DNA from 2 places in the Dietzia sp. genome. Region 2 is predicted to be linked to the other one. Evidence: predicted binding sites of a transcription regulator. Region 2 holds the regulator's gene; the other holds the start of a gene.
The links. Region 2 encodes LexA, which represses DNA repair genes until DNA is damaged. Its sites were predicted from a motif close to CGAACANNTGTTCG; they were not measured.
Positions count from the first base shown of each region.

Region 1: a site for LexA is predicted at 3,314-3,327, ahead of V7E05_RS11850 (CoA transferase subunit A). Genes of this name have one in related genera too.

Region 1 covers NZ_DAINST010000083.1:839-7,999, forward strand. Annotated here, with positions in the region: gene V7E05_RS11835 (ATP-dependent Clp protease proteolytic subunit) at 1-385, shown strand, start outside; gene clpX (ATP-dependent Clp protease ATP-binding subunit ClpX) at 619-1,887, shown strand; partial or broken gene V7E05_RS11845 (3-oxoacid CoA-transferase subunit B) at 1,907-2,538, opposite strand; gene V7E05_RS11850 (CoA transferase subunit A) at 2,595-3,284, opposite strand; gene V7E05_RS11855 (alpha/beta fold hydrolase) at 3,474-4,283, shown strand; gene V7E05_RS11860 (IclR family transcriptional regulator domain-containing protein) at 4,283-5,068, shown strand; partial or broken gene V7E05_RS11865 (acetyl-CoA C-acetyltransferase) at 5,121-6,331, shown strand; gene pcaD (3-oxoadipate enol-lactonase) at 6,391-7,161, opposite strand, start outside.
Region 2 covers NZ_DAINST010000057.1:3,504-10,664, reverse strand. Annotated here, with positions in the region: gene hflX (GTPase HflX) at 1-1,221, shown strand, start outside; gene lexA (transcriptional repressor LexA) at 1,258-1,920, opposite strand; gene V7E05_RS09840 (hypothetical protein) at 2,236-2,751, shown strand; gene nrdR (transcriptional regulator NrdR) at 2,955-3,431, shown strand; gene hrpA (ATP-dependent RNA helicase HrpA) at 3,450-7,161, opposite strand, start outside.

The DNA of each region.
Region 1 (7,161 bases), on a different contig from region 2:
CTGCCTCGCGATCTACGACACGATGCAGTACGTCCGCCCGGACATCACCACTGTGTGCCTCGGCATGGCAGCTTCCGCCGCCGCGGTGCTCCTCGCCGCCGGTTCGCCCGGTAAGCGTGCGGCGCTGCCGAACTCGACGATCCTCATCCACCAGCCGCGCGTCCAGGGTGGCTCGCGCGGGATGGCCTCGGACATCGAGATCGAGGCGGCGGAGATCGAGCGCAAGCGCAACAAGCTCGACGAGATCCTCGCCGGCCACACCGGGCAGAGCAAGGAGCGCGTGCGGGAGGACACCGATCGCGACAAGTACATGACCGCCGACGAGGCGAAGGAGTACGGCCTCGTCGACGTGGTGTTCGACTACCGCAAGGCGAGCTCGAACTAACGGCTCCGGCGGGTGGGATTCGCCTCCGTCCGCCGAACCGGATGGCCCGGCGGCGCGCCGCCCCCAGCGGGTGGGTGCCGTCGGGTCAAATGATTTCACCGTGGTTTAGGCTGCGGCAGGCGAAAGATCTGGTCATCGAAATGGCCGGGGCGTAGTTTTGAGTAAGAAATGCGGGAGGGCGCACCAAAGGTCCGGCCCTCCCGCAAAATCGATAGTGAGGGCACGGAACTTCCATGGCACGCGTTGGAGAGTCGAACGATCTGCTCAAGTGCTCTTTCTGTGGGAAGAGCCAGCGACAGGGAATCAAGAAGCTCATCGCAGGTCCCGGCGTCTACATCTGCGACGAGTGCGTCGAGCTCTGCAACGAGATCATCGAAGAGGAGCTCGGCGAGGCGCAGTCCGAGACCGATCTCGCCGATCTGCCGAAGCCGATGGAGATCCACGACTTCCTCGACGAGTACGTGATCGGACAGGACAGCGCGAAGCGCGCCCTCGCGGTCGCCGTCTACAACCACTACAAGCGCACGCGTCGCGGCGGGGACAAGGGGATCGGCGTCGAGCTCGCCAAGTCGAACATCCTCATGCTCGGCCCCACCGGCTGCGGCAAGACGTACCTCGCGCAGAACCTCGCGAAGATGCTCAACGTGCCGTTCGCCATCGCAGACGCCACGGCGCTCACCGAGGCCGGCTACGTCGGCGAGGACGTCGAGAATATTCTCCTCAAGCTCATCCAGGCCGCCGACTACGACATCAAGAAGGCCGAGCAGGGGATCATCTACATCGACGAGGTCGACAAGATCTCCCGTAAGTCGGAGAACGCATCGATCACCCGCGATGTGTCCGGCGAGGGCGTGCAGCAGGCGCTGCTCAAGATTCTCGAGGGCACGCAGGCCAGTGTCCCGCCGCAGGGCGGCAGGAAGCACCCGCACCAGGAGCTCCTCCAGATCGACACGGCCAACGTGCTCTTTATCGTCGCCGGTGCCTTCCAAGGCCTCGAGAAGATCGTCGCCCAGCGCGTGGGCAAGCGCGGCCTGGGCTTCGGTGCCGAGGTGGCCTCCGTCAAGGCCAATGAGGAGGACAACTTCGACGAGGTGCTCCCCGAGGACCTGGTCAAGTTTGGTCTCATCCCCGAGTTCATCGGCCGCCTCCCGGTCGTGGCCTCGGTCAAGCAGCTCGACCGCGACGCTCTGATCGCCATCCTCTCCGAGCCGAAGAACGCGCTTGTCAAGCAGTACGCTTCGCTCATGGAGATGGACGGGGTCGAGCTCGAGTTCACCCCCGAGTCGCTCGAGGCGATCGCCGATCAGGCGCTCCACCGCGGCACCGGTGCCCGCGGCCTCCGCGCGATCATGGAGGAGGTGCTCGGCCCGGTGATGTACGACATCCCCTCGCGCGACGATGTCGGGAAGGTCGTCGTCACGGGTGAAACCGTGCGGGAGAACGTGCTCCCCACAATCGTCCCGATCTCCGAGATGCCGGAGCCCGAGGAGAAGTCGGCCTAGCGGGCTCGCCGGGGCCGGCTCAGCGCTGGATCGCGGCCCCGGTCTTCTCCTGAATCTCGTCGAAGGACACACCTACGGCGAGGTCGACGAGCCTGAGGCCGTCCTCACCGACCTCGAGCACACCGAGGTCGGTGACGACGAGCGACACGCACCCCCGGCCCGTGAGGGGCAGCGTGTTGCTTTCGAGAATTTTGTGCTGCCCCTTTCGGGTCACGTGCTCCATCATGACGATGACACTCCCGGCGCCGTGGACCAGATCCATAGCGCCTCCCATTCCCTTGACCATGGCTCCGGGGACCATCCAATTGGACAGGTCGCCGGTCTCGCTCACCTGCATCCCGCCGAGTACGGCGACATCGACCGCGGCACCGCGGATCATCGCGAACGAGTCCGAAGAGCCGAAAAACGAGGCACCCGGCAGGACAGTGATGGTCTCCTTGCCCGCATGGATGAGCTCGGGGTCGAGCTCGGCCTCGGTCGGGTAGGGAGGGGCCCACCCCGAGCACGCCGTTCTCCGAGTGCAGCACGACCTCGGTGCCGTCGGGGATGTACTCGGGGATGAGGGTGGGCATGCCGATCCCGAGGTTGACGTACTCGCCCTCGCGGAACTCCTGCGCGACGCGCGGGCATCTGCCTGTGTGTCCAGCTCATTCCCGGGTCCTCCTCTGTTCGATTCCCGTCTCCTGTGGCCCGACGTGGACGACGCGCTATACGCGAATCCCCGGGACATGGACGTCCTCCGAGCCGATCTCGCCGGGCTCGACGAGGTGCTCGACCTGGGCGATGGTGACGACCCCCGCGCCGGCGCAATCGGGATTGAAATTCCGTGCGGTGCCGCGGAAGCTGAGGTTGCCGAGCCGGTCGCCCTTGTGGGCGTGGACCAGCGCGTAGTCGGTACGGATTGCTCGTTCGAGGACGTACGTCTCGCCGTCGAACTCGCGGGTCTCCTTCGGTGGCGACGCCACGGCGATCCCACCTGAGCCGTCGTATCGGATGGGCAGACCGCCTTCTGCCACCTGGGTGCCGACTCCGGCGGGCGTGTAGAAGGCGGGGATACCCGCCCCGCCGGCACGCATGCGCTCGGCGAGGGTCCCCTGCGGAGTGAGCTCGACCGAGAGCTCGCCCGAGAGGTATTGCCGAGCGAACTCCTTGTTCGCGCCGACATAGCTGGCGACGGTTCGGGAAATGCGATGAGCCTCGAGGAGTTTGCCGAGCCCGAAGCCGTCGAGCCCGCAGTTGTTGCTCACGGTCTCCAGGTCGGTGGCGCCTTGATCGAGAAGGGCATCGATGAGGACCGACGGGATCCCCACCAATCCGAACCCGCCCACGGCGAGCGAAGCGCCGTCGGGGATATCGGCGACCGCCTCGGCGGCCGAGCGGGAGATTTTGTTGATCATGTCACACACGATAGGCCCGTTCTGAAGAACAAACACGTGTGCGCTATGCGAACGTTCTAGCCGCGAGGCTTGGTTGACTGGGAGCTGAGTCACACTGTTGGGCCGAATGTGTTTGAATAGTGGTCAGACGTTCGAATGACGCACCGTCCGTATGAAGGGTGGAACGTCGCATAGATCGGAGGCGCGGCTATGAGGCTCGCAAGCTTGTCGTATGAAATGAACGAGGCCGCGGGCTCGAGAGGCGCGGGGGCGGCCACGGTCCTCCTCCTAGGCTCCCTCGGCTCGAACCGGTCGATGTGGACCGAGCAGATCCGTGCCCTCGGTGACTCATACCGAGTGCTCGCGGTCGACCTGCGGGGGCACGGCGGCTCCGAGATCCTCGAGGGCGACTCCAGCGTCGTCGAGCTCGCGGCGGACATCGTCTCGCTTCTCGACAGCCTCGAAATCGAGCGCGTGCACATGGTCGGCCTTTCCCTCGGCGGGGCTGTGGCCCTCGAGATGGGCATTCGGCACGAAGAGAAGCTCGACTCCCTCACCGTGATCTGCACGTCGGCGTCATTCGGGGAGCCGGGTCCCTGGCGCGAGCTGGCCGCGCTCGTGCGAGCCGAGGGCATGCAGGCGGTTGCGCAGGCCGTCGCGGCGAGGTGGATCTCGCCGGCCCTGGCCGACGCCGATCCGGAACTCGTGCGTCGGCTCGAAGAGATCGTGGTCTCTACTCCTGTTGAGGGATATGCATCCGCCTGTGAGGCGCTCGCCGAATACGACGTGCGCACGGAACTCGGTCGGATCCGGGTGCCCGTGCTCGCGATCGCGGGGGCCGAGGATCCCGCGACCCCGCCTGCGGAGCTCGAGGAGATCATCGCCGGCATCGGCCATGGGCGACTCGAGGTCCTCGATCCCGCGGCGCACGTGCCGACTTTCGAGCAGCCCGAGCGGATCTCCGAGCTCATCCGGGGGCACGTCGCGGACAATGCCGAGTCTGCCGGGGCCGGGCGTTGATGGCCGCCGAAGACGCGAAGCAGGGCGGGGACTTCGTCCAGTCCCTCGCGAGGGGGCTCGCGGTGATCCGTGCCTTCGACGCCGCGCGGCCCCGCCAGAGCCTCTCACAGGTCGCCGCCGCGACTGGGCTGTCCCGCTCGACCTCTCGTCGTTTCCTCCTCACGCTCGTCGAGCTGGGGTACGTGGGCTCGGACGGCTCGAGATTCTGGTTGACGCCGAAGGTCCTCGATCTCGGGTACAGCTACCTGTCTTCGATGCCCCTTACAGAAGTCGCGTCCCCTCACCTAGAACGGCTGCGCTCCCGTCTCGGCGAGTCCTCGTCCGTCGCCATTTTCGACGGCTCCGACATCGTCTATGTCGCCCGCGTCCAGGTCCGGCGGATCATGACGGTCGATATCACGATCGGCACCCGATTCCCCGCCTACGCCACGTCGATGGGCAAGGTCCTGCTCTCCGGCCTCCGGGAGGCGGAATTCGAGGACTACCTGCGCATCGAGGCAGAGCGAGAGCCCACTGCTTCCGCGAGGTTCGACGCGGCCGCCGTGCGCCGCGACGTCGCCGCCGCGCGCACGCGCGGCTGGTCGATGACCGATCAGGAACTCGAGCCCGGCCTGCGCTCCCTCGCCGCGCCGATCAAGGACGAGTCCGGGGATGTCGTCGCCGCCGTCAACGTCTCGACGCACGCCATGCGCTACACGCTCGACGAACTCCACGACGATTTCGTTCCCGCGCTCCTCGCGGCCGCGGAAGCGATCCGCAAGGACCTCTCGACCGTGAACCGCTAGCTCGGCGTTCTGCCGCGTCTCGCCGATCCCTCAGGCGAAAGAAAGCCCGACCATGCTCGACGCCGTCATCTGCCACCCGCTCCGGAGCCCCGTGGGCCGGTTCGGAGGAGCCTTCAGGTCCGTCCCTGTAGACTCGCTGGCCTCGACCGTCCTCTCCGCGCTCGTCGAGCGATCCGGAATCGACCCGCACCACATCGACGACGTGATCCTCGGCCAGGGATACCCGAGCGGCGAGGCGCCCGCGCTCGGGCGTATCGCCGCCCTCGATGCCGGGATCGGGGTCGACGTCCCCGGCATGCAGCTCGATCGCCGCTGCGGATCGGGGCTGCAGGCCATCCTCACCGCCGCGGCGCACGTTTCCGCCGGGGCGGTCGATGTGGTCGTGGCCGGCGGGGTGGACTCCATAAGCAACGACGAGTACTACACGAATCCGTCGCCGCGCTAGGGGATCCGCGGAGAGGGAGTGCAGCTCGTCGACCGGCTAGCCCGCGGACGGGTCACCGCCGGTGGCAGGACCACCCGATCCCGGGCGGGATGATCGAGACCGAGGAGAACCTCCGTGAGAAATATTCGATCGGCCGCGAAGAGTAGGACGAACTCGCGGTGCAGTCGCACCGCCGCGCCGTCGCGGCCCAGCGGTCCGGGGCGTTCGCCGAGGAGATCGTGCCCATCGAGGTTCCCGGGCGCAAGGGCGATCCCGTGCTCGTCGGCACCGACGAACATCCGCGCGCAGATGCGAGCCTTGACGCCCTCGCCGCGCTCCGCCCGATTCGCTCGGCGATCGATCCGAAGTCGACCGGCACGGCGGGGAACGCGTCGGGGCAGAACGACGGCGCAGCCATGGCCATCGTCACGACCAGCGCGAAGGTGGAGGAGCTCGGGCTCGAACCGGTCGTGCGCCTCGCCGGCTGGGCGGTCGCGGGCGTTGCGCCGGAGACCATGGGCATCGGCCCGGTCCCGGCCACGGAGAAGGTCCTCACTCGCCTCGGTATCGGCCTGGAGGCCATGGATGTCATCGAGCTCAATGAGGCCTTCGCGGCCCAGACCCTCGCGGTCCTCCGCGAATGGGGCATGGACCCGGCCGCGGACAATCTCAATCCCAACGGCTCCGGCATTTCTCTCGGCCATCCGATCGGCGCCACCGGTGCGCGGATCCTGACGACGTTGTGCGGCGAGATGCAGCGCCGGGACGCTCGATGGGGCCTGGAGACCATGTGCATCGGCGGAGGGCAGGGGCTCGCCGCAGTCTTCGAGCGGCTCTAGCGGCTCTCAGCCGGTTCTCTAGCGGTGGTGGTGGCGGCGCTCCTGGCCGCCCCACGCGCTCACGGCCGGAGGAACTCCACCACCGCGGCGTTGTACTCGTCGGCGCACTCGATATTGCACAGGTGCGCTCCGTCCTCGATGCGAAGGAACCGGGCGCCGGGGATACCCGCGGCGAGGGGACGCACGACGTCAGGCGGCGTGGACCCGTCGTCGTCGGCGGAGACGACGAGCGTCGGCGCGGCGATTTCGCCGAGGCGTTCTCGCGAGTCGAAGCCCGCTAGCGCCTCGCAGCAGCGCGCGTAGCCCGTGGGGTCGGTCCTCTCGAAGTTCCTCCGGATATTGGCGATGACGTCGGGATTCGCGGCTGCCCACGGCTCGGTGAACCACTTCGACAACACCCCGTCGACCAGCGAGGAGACGCCATCGGCGCGCACCTTTTCTGCGCGCTCGGCCCAGGCTTCAGGCGTGCCGAACTTCGGCGCGGTCGAGGTGAGGACTAGGCGCTCGACTCGCTCGGGGGCATCGAGGGCAATCTGCTGGGCGATCGCCCCGCCGATTGAGAGCCCGACGAAGTGGGCGGAGGAGATCCCGTCGAGATCGAGGGCACGGAGCACGTCCTTGGCGAGGTCGGACATGCTCGCGGGCTCGTCGATGACCTGGGAATCGCCGTGACCGCGCAGATCGACCGCGTAGACGGGCCCGATGGTGCACAGGGCCGCGATCTGCTCGATCCACATCGTGCGAGTGGAGCCGAGCGAGCCGATGAGGACGATCGGCAGGTCCGGAATGCCATCGGGGATCGACTTCGTCGGAAAGGCGTCGAGCGCGAG
Region 2 (7,161 bases):
CAGGCCGACGCCGCGATGGCCGAGCTCGCCGCGCTCGCCGAGACAGCGGGTTCGATGGTCCTCGACGCGCTCATCCAGCGCCGAGACAAGCCCGATGCCGCGACTTATATCGGTTCTGGCAAGGTCGCCGAGCTCCGCTCGATTATCGATGCGACTGGCGCCGATACCGTGATCTGCGACGGCGAGCTCACGCCCGGCCAGCTCATCGCGCTGGAGAAAGCCGTCAACGTCAAGGTCATCGACCGCACGGCGCTCATCCTCGACATCTTCGCCCAGCATGCGACCTCGCGGGAGGGCAAGGCGCAGGTCAGCCTCGCGCAGATGGAGTACATGCTTCCGCGACTGCGCGGTTGGGGCCAGACGCTCTCGCGCCAGGCTGGCGGCCGGGCCGGTTCCAACGGCGGCGTGGGCCTGCGCGGTCCTGGTGAGACGAAGATCGAGACCGACCGCAGGCGCATCCGTGAGCGGATGGCGAAGCTGAGGCGTGAGATCCGTGGGATGAAGCAGGCGCGGCTCACCAAGCGCCACCGCCGGCGCTCGACCCCGGTGCCGTCTGTCGCCGTGGCCGGCTACACCAACGCGGGGAAGTCCTCGCTTGTCAACGCCATTACCGGAGCTGGTGTGCTGGTCCAGGACGCACTGTTCGCGACCCTGGATCCGACCACCCGGCGGGCCGAATTGCCCGATGGGCGCGCCGTGGTGCTCACCGATACCGTCGGCTTCGTCCGGCATCTCCCGACGCAGTTGGTCGAGGCGTTCCGTTCGACTCTCGAGGAGGTCGTCGACTCCGAGCTCCTCGTCCACGTGGTCGACGGATCGCACCCGTTCCCGCTCCAGCAGATCGACGCGGTGCGGAGCGTGATCCGCGACGTCGTCGCCGAGCAGAATGCGACGGCGCCGACCGAGCTCCTCGTGATCAACAAGATCGACGACGCCGATCCATTGGTACTCGCCGAGCTGCGCGCGAGCTTCCGCGACGCCGTGTTCGTCTCGGCGATCACCCGCGAGGGGATCCCCGAGCTCCGCGAGCGGATCGCCGAGCACATCGCCGCGCTGGATGTGACCGTTCTGGTGGAGATCCCGTACTCGCGTGGCGATGTCGTCGCGCGGCTCCACGAGGAGGGCGCGGTGCTCGACGAGCGGTACTCGGAATCGGGGACCGTGCTCGAGGTCCGTCTCCCGGAGTCCATTGCCGGAGAGGTCTCCGAGTACCGCGTGTAGCGCGGTGGCCGCTTCCGGCCGGGTGCCCGGCGCGGATCAGAGCCGGCGGAACACCATGATGACCCGGCCGAGGATGGTCGCGTAGTCCCCGGGGATGGGGCGGAACGCCTCGTTCGCGGGGACGAGCCAGACGCCGCTCGACGATTTGTCGAGGGTCTTGACGGTGGCCTCCCCGTCTATCATCGCCGCGACGATGTCGCCGTTCTCTGCGACCTGCTGACGGCGGACGCAGACGTAATCGCCGTCGAGAATGCCCGCGTCCCGCATCGATTCGCCGACGACCTTGAGGATAAAGGTCTCTCCCGAGCCCACGAGCTCCTCCGGAAGCGGGAATACCGCCTCGATCTCCTGCTCCGCCAGGATCGGCCCGCCCGCGGCGATCCGACCGACGACCGGGACGAAGGCCGGCTGTGACGCGCCTCTGGGGAGCTGTGCCCGGCGCGAGGGTTGGCGCGATGAGGAATTGGGGGAGCGGACGTCCACGGCGCGGGGCTTGTGGGCATCCCGGATGAGATAGCCCTTCTTCTCGAGCGCCTGGAGCTGATACGCCACCGAGGACGTCGACTGGAGACCGACGGCATCGCCGATCTCCCGGATGCTCGGCGGGTAGCCGTTCTCGGCGATCGCATCGTTGATGACGGTGAGGATGGTCTTCTGCCGCTCTGTGAGCGACTCCTTCGGCTTGCTGCTGGGTGGCACGTTCGTCCCCTCGGTGGCGGCGTATAGAGCACGTGTTCGAACAAATGCTTGCGTTTTCGAACTCGTCGCATATGCTACCTCTCGAACGCCGAAATCGACATACATATGTTCGAATGTCGGAATTTCGTCCGAGATGGAATCTAGTCGCAGTTCACAGGACTGACTGTTCCAAACGGGGGTAGCGTACTCCGGCCCGTGCGATCGATTTTCGGCCGAAATGTCGGACCCGGTTCGTAGAACTAGAACACGAACAACGGCAGCAACGATGTTCGACAACGTGTCGATCACGGCCACGAGAGAAAGGGATCGATCGAGATGACCATCCACCTGGAACGTTCCGACACCACGCACGCCACCTCCGCTAAGTCCGGCCGCCACACCGTCCGCAGTGCCGTCGGTGCACCCGGCGTCCCCGCCATCCCCGTCGTCATCCGAGCCCACGTGTCGGCACCCTCCGCGGTCGCGCCCGGCGTCGAGGTGAAGCCGGCAGGCGCCGCCATCGATCCGGATACCGCTGCGGATATCGCGGCCCTGCGCGAGCGCGGCCTGCGGGCCCGCCGTTTCGGCGAGGACGCTCGCTCCGCGCGTCTCCACTATGCTCGCGGCGCCTCGGAGCGCGAGTCCGGGCCCGTGGGTGCGTCGGCGCGCGGCCCGGTTCCCGCGCCCCGCTCGTTCGTCGCCTCCGAGACCCGCGCAGCGGCCGGCATGCCTATTCGCTCGGAGTCGCACGCCGGCTCGCCCGCCCTCTCGCTCAATCAGGCAATGGTCGCGGCGGCCGCGGGGATTGTCGTCGGCTTCGTCTTCTTCGTTCTCGTGCTCACGCTGGTGTAGGTGCTCCGGGCACGGTCGCCAGAAGTCGGGCTCCGGTATCGGGTCCCCGGACTCGGGCCGCCGGGAGCGGCCGGAAGCGCCGTCGTCCGCCTACATGTAGTGGTTTTTGGGGGGTTTCGGTGCAAACGATTACCATAGGTGGTGTTTGTGGGCGCGGCCACTCGGCCGCAGGGGGAGCCCACGCCCTTGCGAGGAGCCGCCTGATGTTTTGTCCGATGTGCCACAAGGCCGATTCGCGCGTCATCGATTCGCGCACGGCAGAGGAAGGGCTGTCCATCAGGCGCCGCCGGGAGTGTTCTTCGTGCGGGCACCGTTACACGACCATGGAGGCCCCGGTACTCATGGTGAGTAAGCGGAGCGGCGTCACGGAGCCGTTCAGCAGGGACAAGGTCATCCGCGGTGTCCGGCGCGCGTGCCAGGGCCGCGATATCAGCTCCGATGCCCTGCATCTCCTCGCCCACAAGGTGGAGCTCGCGGTGCGAGCCAAGGGCGTCACGGAAGTGGCCGCGCACGCGGTCGGCCTCGCGATCCTCGAGCCGCTCAGGGAACTTGATGAGGTCGGGTATCTCCGCTTCGCCTCCGTCTACAAGTCCTTCCAGTCGGCCGACGATTTCGAGGCGGAGATCCGCTCGATGCGCAAGGACGGCGTCCATGCGGCAAACGCGGCCGCGGGTGGATAGGCGCGAGGCTCGTTTCGGTCAGACGCGAGCCCGTTGCTTTCGGGCACCCTGCGCGAACGCGGCTTTGATCGCCTGGGAGATCTTTTTCTCCGATACCGAACCAGCCGTCCCGAGAGTCTGCGTGTAGACACTCACTCGCAGTTCGGCGAGCAGCCACGCGATCTCCCGGCTCTGCTTGTTCCGCTTGTGCGCCTCGAGCGCGGTCCGTGCTTCTGCGACAGCGTCCTCGGTGTCGGCGATCCGGGCGCGGAGCGCGTCGTACTTCCGGGGGTTTTCCTCCGCCATGCGGACCCTCATTCCGATGGACCTGAGATGCCGCTCGAGCTGCCCGAGTTGCGCGGCGGAATGGCGCGCGAGGAAGCCGCGGCCGATGAGGAAATCGAGCTCCTCTCGCAGTTCGTCGACGATCTCCGAGGGGCGCATACGCTCGAGCTCGGGGCGTAGCTCGAGGTCCTGTACGAGCGCGGGGAGGACCGTGGCTATGAGTCGTGCAACGGCACCCGGTACGTCCCGGCGGGCGTGAGTCTCGAGCTCGGCATAACCCGCGGCGGTCAATGGCGCCCCGCCCGCGGCGCCGATGGTTCGTCCGATGGCGACCACAGTGGCATCGGAGGCGAGCGCGTCGATACCGCCATAGGGGTACTGCGTGAGCGCGAGCCGCTCGCTCGTGTGTCGTCCCTTGAGCAGACGGCCCGTCGAGACCAGCCCGAGTCCCCTGAGGAGAGCAATGCAGGCCCGGGTCATCGCAGCGGAACGCTGGGCCCTCGACGTGCACACCGTGCGGTGGATGCCGTCGGAGCGGACCTCGATCGCGGGGTAGGCGATCGCGTCGACGCCGTCGATCTCGGCGGACACCTCGTCCGCGAGATCGCCGATAGTCTCCGGCGTCCACGAGCGGTACGGTCCATCGGCGTCATTTGCGAGGGAATCGAGAAGCGTCTGCCTGGCCCTGTCCGCGAGCTTGGACTGCAAGGCGGGAAGAGAGTGCCCGGAATCGACCACGGAGCCGCCGGAATCGATCACGACGAAGGTCATCCGCAGGTGCTCCGGTAGCTGCTCCGGGTGGAATTCGCTCGCGGGGATGGTCGAACCGATGCGCGCCGAGAGCGACTCGGCAACCGCCGAGACCAGCGGGCGCCGGCGCGGCTCGACATCCGCTGCGACGAGGTCGGCGAAGGAGCCTGCGGGCGAGGCGAGCCGGCGGAACATCTTCGGCAGGGTTCGGATCAGCTCCGTATAGAGCTCCGTGCGCAGGCCGGGAACGAGCCACTCGAAACCGGCGGAACGTACGTGGGCGAGCTGGGTGAGCGGGATGCGCACGGCCACGCCGTCGGCGTCGGAGCGCGGGTCGTGGGTGTACTCGAGCTCGAAGGTCAGCTCGCCCTGCTTCCACGCCGGCGGGAAATCCCGCTCGGACGGGCCGGTTGCTTCGTCGCGGATATCCGACTCCGTGAGCCGCATGTGCTCGCGCTCGGCCTCGGGCGCCTTCGCGATCCACGAATCGAAATGCCGGCCGGAGACCACGGATTCGGGGATCCGCTCGAGGTACCAGGCGACGAGCTGCTCGTCGTCGGCGACGGCGCCTGCGCGGCGGGAGCGCGTCTGTAGCTCACGGGCCTCGGCGACGAGCTCGCGGTTCGCGGTGAGCTCCGGCGAACGGCCTGACCAGCCTCCCTCGACGATCCCGTGCCGGACGAATAGCTCGCGGGCGAGCGGGGCGTCGACCCGCGAGAGGAGGATGCGGCGGTTCTCGACGATCGGGAGACCGAGGAGGGTGACCTTCTCGTAGGCCATCGCGGCGCCCTGTTTCGAGGACCAGTGCGGCTCGGAGTAGTTGCGCTTGACCATGTGCCCGGCGATCGGCTCGACCCAGGCGGGATCGATGCGCGCGACATCGCGGGCGAAGAGGCGCGAGGTCTCTACGAGTTCGGCGGCCATGACCCAACGCGGGGGCTTCTTCGACAGGGCCGACGAAGGATGGATGTGGAACGTGAGGCCACGCGCCCCGGCGAATTCGCGGGTCTCCTCCTTCCGCGCACCGATCGAGGAGAGCAGGCCCGCAAGGAGGCTGCGGTGTACGTCGTCATCCGAAGCGGTGAGGGAACCGGGGTGCCAGCCGCGCTCCCGGCACACGGACGACAGCTGGTTGCCGAGGTCCTGCCACTCGCGGATGCGGAGCCAGTGGAGATACTCGGCCTTGCACATCTTGCGGAAAGCGCTGCCCGAAAGCTCTGCCCGCTGCTCGGTGATGTAGCGCCAGACGTTGAGGTAGCCGAGAAAATCCGAGGTCTTGTCGACGAAGCGCGAGTGCGCCGCCGTCGCCTTGTCGCGCTCCTCGGCGGGCCGTTCGCGGACGTCGCCGACCGTGAGCGCGGCGACGATGACGATCGTCTCGGCGAGGGCGCCGTGATCCCGCCCGGCGAGGAGCATGCGCGCGAGCCGGGGATCGAGGGGGAGCGCGGCGATATCGCGGCCGAGCGCCGTGAGCCGGGGTTCCCCGGACTTGGCCTCGGCGAGGGCGCCGAGCTCGTCGAGGAGGGCCAGGCCGTCGCGGATCGACTTAGAGTCGGGCGGATCGACGAACGGGAAATCGGCGATCGCGCCGAGCCCGAGGTCGGCCATCTGGAGGATCACCGAGGCGAGGTTGGTGCGGAGGATCTCGGGGTCGGTGAACTCGGGGCGCGCCTCGAAATCCTCCTCCGAGTACAGGCGCACGCAGATGCCCTCGGCGACACGTCCGGAACGTCCCTTGCGCTGATTGGCGGACGCCTGTGAGATCTCCTCGATGGGGAGGCGCTGCACCTTCGTGCGCGTGGAGTACCGCGAGATCCGAGCGAGCCCGGTATCGATTACGTAGTGGATTCCGGGGACCGTGACCGAGGTCTCGGCGATGTTGGTGGCGAGGACGACCCGTCGGCGCGAATGCCTCCGGAACGCCTTGTTCTGTTCGGCCGTGCTCAGCCGCGAGTACAGCGGGAAGACATCGAGCGCGCGGAACTTCCGGCCGCGAATCGCCTCTTCCGCGTCGCGGATCTCCTGCTCTCCGGAGAGGAAGACGAGGATGTCGCCGTCCCCGGCCCCGAGGAGCTCGCCGACGGCATCGCACAGGCCGTCCATGGGGTCGCGGTCCACCGTTCGCCCGTCGATCTCCTCGACGAGCGGGCGGTAGCGCACCTCCACCGGATAGGTGCGGCCCGAGACCTCGATGATCGGCGCCGGCTCGCCGCCGGGCGAGGCGAAGTGCGCGGCGAAGCGCTCGGGTTCGATCGTCGCCGAGGTGATGATGACCTTGAGATCGGGGCGCTTGGGGAGGATGGAGGCGAGGTAGCCGAGGAGGAAATCGATGTTTAGGCTCCGCTCGTGGGCCTCGTCGATGATGATCGTGTCGTAGGCGCGGAGCAGGCGGTCGCGGCGGATCTCGTTGAGGAGGAGGCCGTCGGTCATGAGCTTGATCGCTGTGCGATCGCTCGTCTTGTCGTCGAAGCGGACGGCATAGCCGACCTCCGCGCCGAGCTCGACGTCGAGCTCGGCGGCGATGCGCGCGGCGACCGTGCGGGCGGCGAGCCGGCGCGGCTGGGTGTGGGCGATCGCGCCCCGAACTCCGCGGCCGAGATCGAGACAGATCTTCGGGATCTGCGTGGTCTTGCCCGAGCCGGTCTCGCCGGCGATGACCACGACCTGATTCGCGGCAATGGCCTCGGCGATGTCCTCGCGGCGCCCGGAGACCGGG